2 regions of the Thermobifida sp. genome follow, and region 2 is predicted to be linked to the other one. Evidence: riboswitches for the same ligand, from Rfam matches in the RefSeq annotation. Region 2 holds a riboswitch; the other holds the start of a gene.
The links. Region 2 has a riboswitch for cobalamin ahead of cobN (cobaltochelatase subunit CobN). Riboswitches for the same ligand answer to the same signal wherever they lie in the genome.
Positions count from the first base shown of each region.

Region 1 (4,257 bases), 400 kb from region 2:
TCCGGACGAGGCCGGGCCGCACTCCCAGGCTGACGGCTTTCTCGTCGCCGAGGGCGAGCAGGTCGAGGAGGAATCCGCTGCCGAGCAGGACCGCTATGGCCACGGCCGCATACGGCACGACCAGCCCCAGGCCTTCCCAGCCGCTGTATCCCAGACCGCCGAGCATCCAGGCGTAGACGCGCCGCAGCTCGTCGATCCGCGCCTGCTGGATGAACGTCTGGGTGGCGGTGAGGAAGGACGACACTGCGACCCCGGCGAGCAGCAGGGATGCCGTGCCGCCGCCCCCTGCCGTGCGTCCCAGCAGGTAGGCGGACATCACCCCGACCAGGGCCCCGAGGAACGCGGCGACCGGGATGAGCTGCGGCCCGCTCGGCAGGAATCCGCCGCCCACGATGACCAGGGTCGCGCCTAGCCCGGCCCCGCTGGCCGCGCCCAGCAGGTAGGGGTCGGCCAGCGGGTTACGGAACACTCCCTGATAGGCGGCGCCGGCGCTGGCCAGCAGCCCGCCCACCAGGGCACCGAGGACGACCCGGGGCACCCGCAGTTGGTCGAGCACGGCCCGCTGCCGGTCGTTGAGCGTGGACTCCACGTCGAGGAACGGGATGCGGCTCAGGAACTCCCGGACGATCTCGGCCGGGGTGAGGGAGGCCGCGCCCGCGCTGATCCCCAGGACCATCGCGCTGCACAGGGCGACCAGCCCCACCCCGAGCCAGAGCGGGCCGAGTAGGTCCCGGCGTCCGACGCCCATCCGAAGCCCTGCCTGGGGGCCAGCTCGGAAGGGCTCACTGATCATTCGCTGCGCGCCGTTTCGATGGCCTCAGCCACTTCCTCGACGAAGTCGGCGACCCGCGGCCCCCACCGGGAGGAGATGTCGGCGTCCACTTCGACCACGTTCTTCTGCTGCACCGCGGTCACCGTGGCGAACGCGGGACGGCCCAGGACGTCGTCCACGCCGCCCGGGTAGGAGACGAAGATGAGGTCGGGGTCTTGTTCGACGATGAACTCCGCGGACAGTTGCGGGTAGCCGCCCGCGGGGTCTTCTGCTTCGTCGGCGATGTTGACCAGGCCGAACAGGTCGTAGATCTGCCCGATGAAGGTGTCGGAGGTCACCGAGTACAGTTGGGCGTCGATCTCGTGGTAGTAGCTCAGCCCGGCTGCGCCGTCGTCGACGACCTCCGCGACGATGGCGTCCATGCGTTCCCGCAGTTCTTCGGCTGCGGCGATGCCTTCGTCGGCGTTGCCGGTGGCTTCGCCCAGCAGTTCCATCTGGGCGAAGGTGTCTTCCAGTTTCTCGGCGGCGGGCAGCAGCAGGACCGGGATGTGGAGCTTCTCCAACTGTTCGGTGATGTCGCTGCTGTCGCCGGAGAGCACCACCAAATCGGGTTCGTAGTCGGCGATCGCCTCCACGTTGGGGGTGAACCCGGACAGGTCGGTGGTGGGGGCTTCCGGCGGGTAGTTGGAGTATTCGTCGACGGCGACGACCTGGTCGCCGGCGCCCACCTCGAACAGGATCTCGGTCAGGGACGGGGACAGCGAGATGATGCGGGTGGGCTTTTCTTCGATGGTGACGTCACCGCGCGCGTCGGCGACGGTCACGGGGAACTCTCCTGTGCTGGACGACTGGTCCGCGGCGGGTTCTTCAGCGGGGGAGCCGCAGGCGGCGAGGGCAAGCAGGAGAGGAAGCGACAGCGCGGTGAAGCGACGTGCAACACGCACTTGGGGCTCCTTAGGCACACGTCAGGGGAATAGAGCCCGCAGCAATGACGGACCGCTCTTCCCACGAGAACAGTGAACGTCGGCGACCACGCAAGGCGACCTGGCTCCACTCCGTTCCCGCCGGGGCGGGAGCGGAGTGTCACAGTTGCGGGGACAGCGCCGGTTTCAGACCGGACTTCGCTTACGTGGTGCCATCGCCTCGTACCTGTGCGTTTCCGCCGTAGTACGACGCGACCAGGCCATCTTAGGCCGCCGCTGATCTTGTCCGCCAGGAAGGGTGGACCAAAAGGGCAAAAAGGGCTTTCCCCTGGAGTCTGCCGTGGTCTCCTCGCTGTCGCCCCGAAGCAATGCAGGCCAGGTCAGCTCGCTTTCCGCTCCAGCTTCTGGCTGATCACCTGGGAGATCCCGTCGCCCTGCATCGTCACGCCGTACAGGGCGTCAGCGATCTCCATGGTGCGCTTCTGGTGGGTGATGACGATGAGCTGGGACGTGGCCCGCAGCTCTTCGAAGACCACGAGCAGCCGCTGCAGGTTGATGTCGTCCAGCGCGGCCTCCACCTCGTCCATCACGTAGAACGGGGACGGCCGGGCTTTGAAGATCGCGACGAGGAAAGCGACCGCGGTCAGTGACCGCTCCCCACCGGAGAGCAGGGAGAGGCGCTTCACCTTCTTCCCGGGCGGGCGGGCCTCCACTTCGACCCCGGTGGTGAGCATGTCGTCGGGGTCGGTGAGGACGAGCCGCCCCTCCCCTCCGGGGAAGAGGCGCGCGAAGACGCGGGAGAACTCCCGTGCCACGTCGGCGTAGGCGGCGGAGAAGATCTCCTGAACCCGGTCGTCGACCTCTTTGACCACGGTCATCAGGTCGCGGCGGGTCTTCTTCAAGTCCTCCAACTGGGCGTTGAGGAAGTTGTGCCGCTCCTCCAGGGCAGCGAACTCTTCCAACGCCAGCGGGTTGATCTTGCCGAGCTGGTTGAGCTGGCGTTCCGCGGTCTTCGCGCGCTTCTCCTGCACTGCGCGCACATACGGCACCGGGACAGCCTCGTCCTCCGGGGTGCCGGGGGGCGGGGGCACGGGCACGTGCGGGCCGTACTCGGCCACGAGCGTCTCCACTTCCATGCCCCACTCTTCACGGGCGCGCGTCTCCAACTGTTCCAGCCGCAGGCGGCGCTCGGCGCGGGCCATCTCCCCGCTGTGCACGGCGGAGCGCAGCTTCTCCAGTTCCGTGGAAAGTTCCCGGATCCGCACCCGAACCGTTTTGAGTTCGGCTTCCCGGGCGTCGCGCTGCTCCTCGGCGAGCCGACGCTCCCCGTCGGCTTCGGCGAGGGAGACGGTGATCCGTGCCAGCGCCTGGGAGGCGCCTTCCGCGACCGCCTGGGCGACCTTGGCTTGGGCGGCGCGGCGCTGTCGGCGACGGGCCGCCTCCTCCCGGGCCCGGCGTTCCGCGGCTGCGGCCCGCAGGAGCCCTTCTGCCCGCCCAGTGATCGCGCGGACCCGCTCTTCAGCGGTGCGCACGGCCAGGCGCGCCTCCATTTCCACGGACCGCAGCCGAGCGGCTTCCGCGGCCCACTGGTCACGGCGGGCCGTGTCCGGCTCGCTTTCGTCCACGGGTTCGCTCTCCGCCTGGGCGACCCGTTCCTCGAGTTCCGCAAGGGCTGCCCGGGTGGCTTCGCGTTCACGGACGGCCTTCTCCACGGCAGCGGTGTACCGTTCGGCTTCCTGGGTGGCTGAGCGGACTTGAGCGCCGAGACGGCCCACGCGCTGCGCAATCTCGCTGCGGCGCCGGTCCACCTCCCGGCGGCGGGCGGTGATCGCGTCCACGGCTGCCGCCGCCCGCTCCCGTTCGAGCTGGGCGTCACCGAGGTCCTCGGTGATCCGCTTGCAGACCTCCTCGGCCGCGGCCAACTGGCTGGCTGTTTCGTCGATGGCAGCGCGCACTTCCAGTTGACTGGGCCCGGTGGCGGCGCCGCCGTGCACAAACGCGGAAGTGAACACGTCCCCTTCCGGGGTGACAGCGCGCAGGGCGGGACGTTCCGCGATGACACGGGCAGCCGTCGCCATGTCGGGGACCAGCACGGTATCGGCGAGCAGCGCAGTGACGGCGGAGCGGAGCCGCGGGGGGACGGTGACGGAGTCCACCGCGTAGCGGGCGCCCGCGGGCGGGTCGGGCCACTGCTCCCGCGGCTGGACCTCAGCGCTGTCGGCGACCACGATCCCGGCTCGGCCGGCGTCACGCTGTTTGAGGAGGTCCAGGGCGCTGCGGGCGGCGTCGTGCGTGCCGACGACCACTGCGTCCGCGGCCGCGCCCAACGCCGCGGCGATCGCGCTCTCGTCGCCCGCGGCCACGTCGATGAGGGAGGTGAGGGCGCCGATCAGGCCGAGCGCGTCCCCGTCCGCGGTGAGGAGGGCGGCAGCACCGTCCCGGCGCTCCAGCCCCATCTGCAGGGCGTCCCGCCGGGCCTCCAAGGCGGCACGTTCCCGCTCCGCGTTCCGTTCTGCGTCGCGCAGCTCAGCCAGGCGGGCCTCCGCGGCGGCGAGCTCTTCG
Region 1 is NZ_PITY01000020.1:276,930-281,186, forward strand. Features, by position in the region: gene CW348_RS06285 (iron ABC transporter permease) at 1-748, opposite strand, end outside; gene CW348_RS06290 (ABC transporter substrate-binding protein) at 790-1,716, opposite strand; cobalamin riboswitch at 1,793-1,933, opposite strand; gene smc (chromosome segregation protein SMC) at 2,076-4,257, opposite strand, start outside.
Region 1: another riboswitch for cobalamin. It lies ahead of CW348_RS06290 (ABC transporter substrate-binding protein); the one in region 2 lies ahead of cobN (cobaltochelatase subunit CobN).

Region 2 (4,257 bases):
TCCGGTCGTCACCGGGTAGACGAGTTTCTCCTCGATCACTCCCTCCGGGATCACATCTGCGGCAATAGATCGGGCGATAGAGCGGCCGTGTGTCCCTGAGTAGTAGGCGATGACGTCGGCTTCGGCAATCAGTCGGGCTGCTTTGCGGGTGATGAATTCCGGGTCTCCAGGACCTAGGCCGACGCCGTACAGGCGGCCGGGGGTGCTGCTCATTCCTCCTCCTGCGCGAGAGCGTTGACCGCGGACGCGGCTAGCGCCGAGCCTCCGCGGCGGCCACGTACCACCAGGTAGGGGATGCCTGCGGGGTGGGACATGAGGGCTTCTTTGGATTCGGCCGCGCCGATGAACCCGACGGGCACGCCGATGATCGCGGCTGGTCGGGGCGCGCCGGAGTCGATCAGCTCTAGCAGGTGGAATAGGGCGGTGGGGGCGTTGCCGATCGCGATGACTGCGCCTGCCAAGCGGTCCGTCCACAGCGACACCGCGGCCGCGGAGCGCGTCGTCCCCCACGCCGTGGCGAGTTGGGGAACACGAGGGTCGTTGAGCAGACACAGCACCTCGTTGTCGGCGGGGAGCCGGGAACGGGTCACCCCGGACGCCACCATGCGTGCGTCGGTGAGGATGGGGGCCCCGCCGCGCAGCGCGTCTCGGGCCGCGGGCACCAGGTTGGGGTGGATGACCAGGTCACGGGCGAGGTCGGTTTGGCCGCAGGCGTGGATCATGCGGACCGCAATCTTTTCGGCGTCCGTGGGGAGCCCGGACAGGTCGGCTTCGGCCCGGATGGTGGCGAAGGAGTGCGCGTAGATGGTTGCGCTGTCGGTCTCGTAGGTGTAGCGCCGAGGCGGCGGGGAGAGCGGGGTGGGCCTGTCGGAATGCGGTGTCACGTGCTGCTCCCGAGAAGGACGAGGGTGTGCGGGGTGTGCGGGGCACCGCAGGCGCGTTCGCACCCGGCGATGTGGTAGGGGGATCCGTCGTCGGATGTGTCGGGGGAGGATAGGCGGCGGACGAGCTTGACGGCTTGAGACCGGGTGTCGCCACGGCTGCGAGCACAGCCGGGGGAGCCGATGCAGGCGCTGATCCGGCTCCACGGCGATGCCGGGTCGAGGACCAGCCCGGCTTCCTGGAGCAAAGCTGCGACGTTGCTGGCCTGGTCGGTGGGGACAGGGGTGACGATCACTCCCCGCCACGGGGTGAGGATGATCGTGCTGTCGCTGTGCTCCGCTGCATCCAAGAGAGCCCGCTGCATGGGCGGGGTGAGAACGCCTAGCGGCACTGAACCCGCCACAGCGGATTCAGCGGTGGAAATGGTGATAATTCCGTGAAGGATGTTTCTTCGAAACCGTTCAACGCTCCAGCGATCGCCGCTTTTTGTATGGCGTAAAAAATTGGAAAACTCGACGTTGTTGAGTAGTTCTCGTCCTTTTTTTGGTAGCTGAACGACATTCCATTTTCCCTCGCTTATATCGAGAAAACGGTGAGCGAGATCAAGGATTATATCAACGATTTCTGTAGATGAAATCACAGGCCCTGAAAAGGTGCCGACACGTATTTGTGCCGACCGTTCGTCGATCGCGTAAATTCCTAAGTCGATAGGCATTCCAGCGAGATCGCCGCGGCCGTCATCAAGACCGAAAAGGAACCGTCCGGGCAGCTCTGCCAGTCGTGGATCAGTGCACAGTGCCCGGTCTAGAGCGGAGACGAGGGGGCGAACATCCATTCTGCCACCGATTATTCCGGAAAGGGGAGAAGCGACAATATTGCGTACCCGATCATGGGTAGATGAAGGCAGGAATCCGGATGCTGCCACAATATGAGGTAATTCGTTGGGAATCTGTTGATCATCTGTGACGGGAATCCCTCTGATTTGCACGTTTCCACGTGAAGTTAAATGGAGATTACCGTCGCCGAATTTTGCGGTGATCTGGCTAAGCGTGGCTATCCCGCGACGGCTAATATGCCCCCCGGGAATACGAATACGCAGCAGAGCGCCGTCGGCTGCGAAATGGGGACGCAGCACGCCGGGGCAGCGGTCAGGTGGCTGTAGACAGAACACCGGAACATGGTTGCATACGCTTTCTTGCCCTGCGCTATGGTGGTCGCGTCGTGGTGAACGGGAAGACCGGTGCAAGACCGGCGCGGCCCTCGCCACTGTGATCGAGGAGTCGTCGAGCTTTGCTTGGGGAAACCACCCCGCGGCCACCGGGCACCAGCCTGGGAAGGTCAGCTCGGCGGCGGTGACTCGTCAGCCAGGAGACCGGCCACGACGCGTCATGTCCACGAGGGTTTGGAGACCATGACCATGGCTGATGCTGTGCCGCGTCCTGTACCGCCCGCCGCGGGTCCACCGACTCCCTCGATTGTTGGGGCTGGGAGAGGTCGCCGATGCCTCGCATAGCACTGCTTTCCACCTCGGACACCGACCTGCTGTCGGCACGTGCCAGCGGCGCAAACTACGTCTGGGGCAACCCGTCGCGTCTCGACGTCACCGGAACAGATCCCGGTTCGCTCCACGCCCTGCTTCACGGCGCTGACCTGGTAATTGTGCGCATTCTGGGGTCTGCGCGCTCGTGGCAGGAGGGCCTCGACCAGGTTTTAACCCATGGCGTCCCCGTTGTGGTGCTGGGCGGAGAGCAGACCCCGGACGCGGAGCTGATGAGCCATTCCACCGTACCCGTCGGGATCGCTGCTGAAGCCCACCGCTATCTGGCCCACGGGGGGCCCGACAACCTCGCTGCGCTGCATGCCTTCCTCAGCAGCACCGTGCTGCTGACCGGTGGGAGTTTTGATCCGCCGACAGAACTGCCCGAATGGGGCCTGCTTGAGCGGTCCACGCCACCACAGGCGGACCGGGACGGGCTGCCGAGGATTGGCATCCTCTACTACCGCGCCCACCAGGCCAGCGGGAATACTCGTTTCGTCCACGACCTGGCTGACGCGGTCGACGCTACCGGCGAAGCGGTCGCCGTCCCCATCTACTGCACGTCGCTGCGCAGCGCATCCCCGGAACTCCTCGCGGAGCTCGGCACCCTGGATGCGCTGGTCGTCACCGTGCTCGCCGCGGGAGGAACCCGCCCGGCCACAGCCAGTGCTGGAGGCGACGACGAGGCGTGGGACGTTGGTGAACTAGCGCGACTCGACATTCCGATCCTGCAGGCGCTCTGCCTGACGTGGGGGCGTGATCAGTGGAAGGCTTCCGACGAGGGGACGTCCCCCCTCGACTCTGCATCCCAGATCGCCGTCCCCGAATTCGACGGGCGCATCATCACCGTGCCGTTCTCCTTCAAGGAGTTCGACGACGAAGGACTGCCCCACTACGTCACCGATGCGGAACGGTGCCGCCGAGTAGCCGACATCGCCGTCGCTCATGCCCGGCTGCGGCACATCCCACCCGCCCAGCGCCGGGTCGCGATCGTGCTGTCGGCCTACCCCACCAAGCATTCCCGAGTCGGCAACGCCGTGGGCCTGGACACCCCCGTCTCCGCGGTGCGGTTGCTGCGGGCCATGCGGGACGCCGGATACGACCTGGGAGACGGGTTTCCCGGTGTGGACCTGGCGGACGAGACCGAAGCGGGTAACACCCTCATCCACGCCCTCATCGAAGCCGGTGGACAGGACGAGGAGTGGCTGACCGCCGAACAGTTAGCGGGAAATCCGGTGCGCATCCCGGCCGAACGCTACCGGGAGTGGATCGCCGACCTGCCCGGTGAACTGATTGACGCGGTGAACGAGCACTGGGGAGAGCCGCCCGGCACGCTTTTCGTCGACAACGGCGACATCGTGCTCGCTACCCTCCAGGCAGGCAACGTGGTGCTCATGATCCAGCCGCCGCGTGGTTTCGGAGAGAACCCGGTGGCGATCTACCACGACCCCGACCTGCCGCCGTCCCACCACTACCTCGCCGCATACCGGTGGCTGGAATGCGGCTTCGGCGCCCACGCCATCGTCCACCTCGGCAAACACGGCTCCCTGGAGTGGCTGCCCGGCAAGAACGCCGCACTGTCCGCGGCGTGCGCCACCGATGCCGCACTCGGCGCGGTGCCGCTCATCTACCCCTTCCTCGTCAACGACCCGGGTGAAGGGGCGCAGGCTAAGCGGCGGGCCCACGCGACGATCATCGACCATCTTGTGCCCCCGATGGCACGCGCCGAGTCTTACGGCGACATCGCCCGGCTGGAGCAGCTCCTCGACGAGCACGCCAACATCGCCGCGATGGATCCGGCGAAGCTTCCCGCGATCCGGGCGCAGATCTGGACTCTC
Region 2 is NZ_PITY01000020.1:675,665-679,921, reverse strand. Features, by position in the region: gene CW348_RS08025 (precorrin-2 C(20)-methyltransferase) at 1-213, opposite strand, end outside; gene CW348_RS08020 (precorrin-8X methylmutase) at 210-884, opposite strand; gene CW348_RS15930 (nitrite/sulfite reductase) at 881-2,017, opposite strand; cobalamin riboswitch at 2,077-2,278, shown strand; gene cobN (cobaltochelatase subunit CobN) at 2,383-4,257, shown strand, end outside.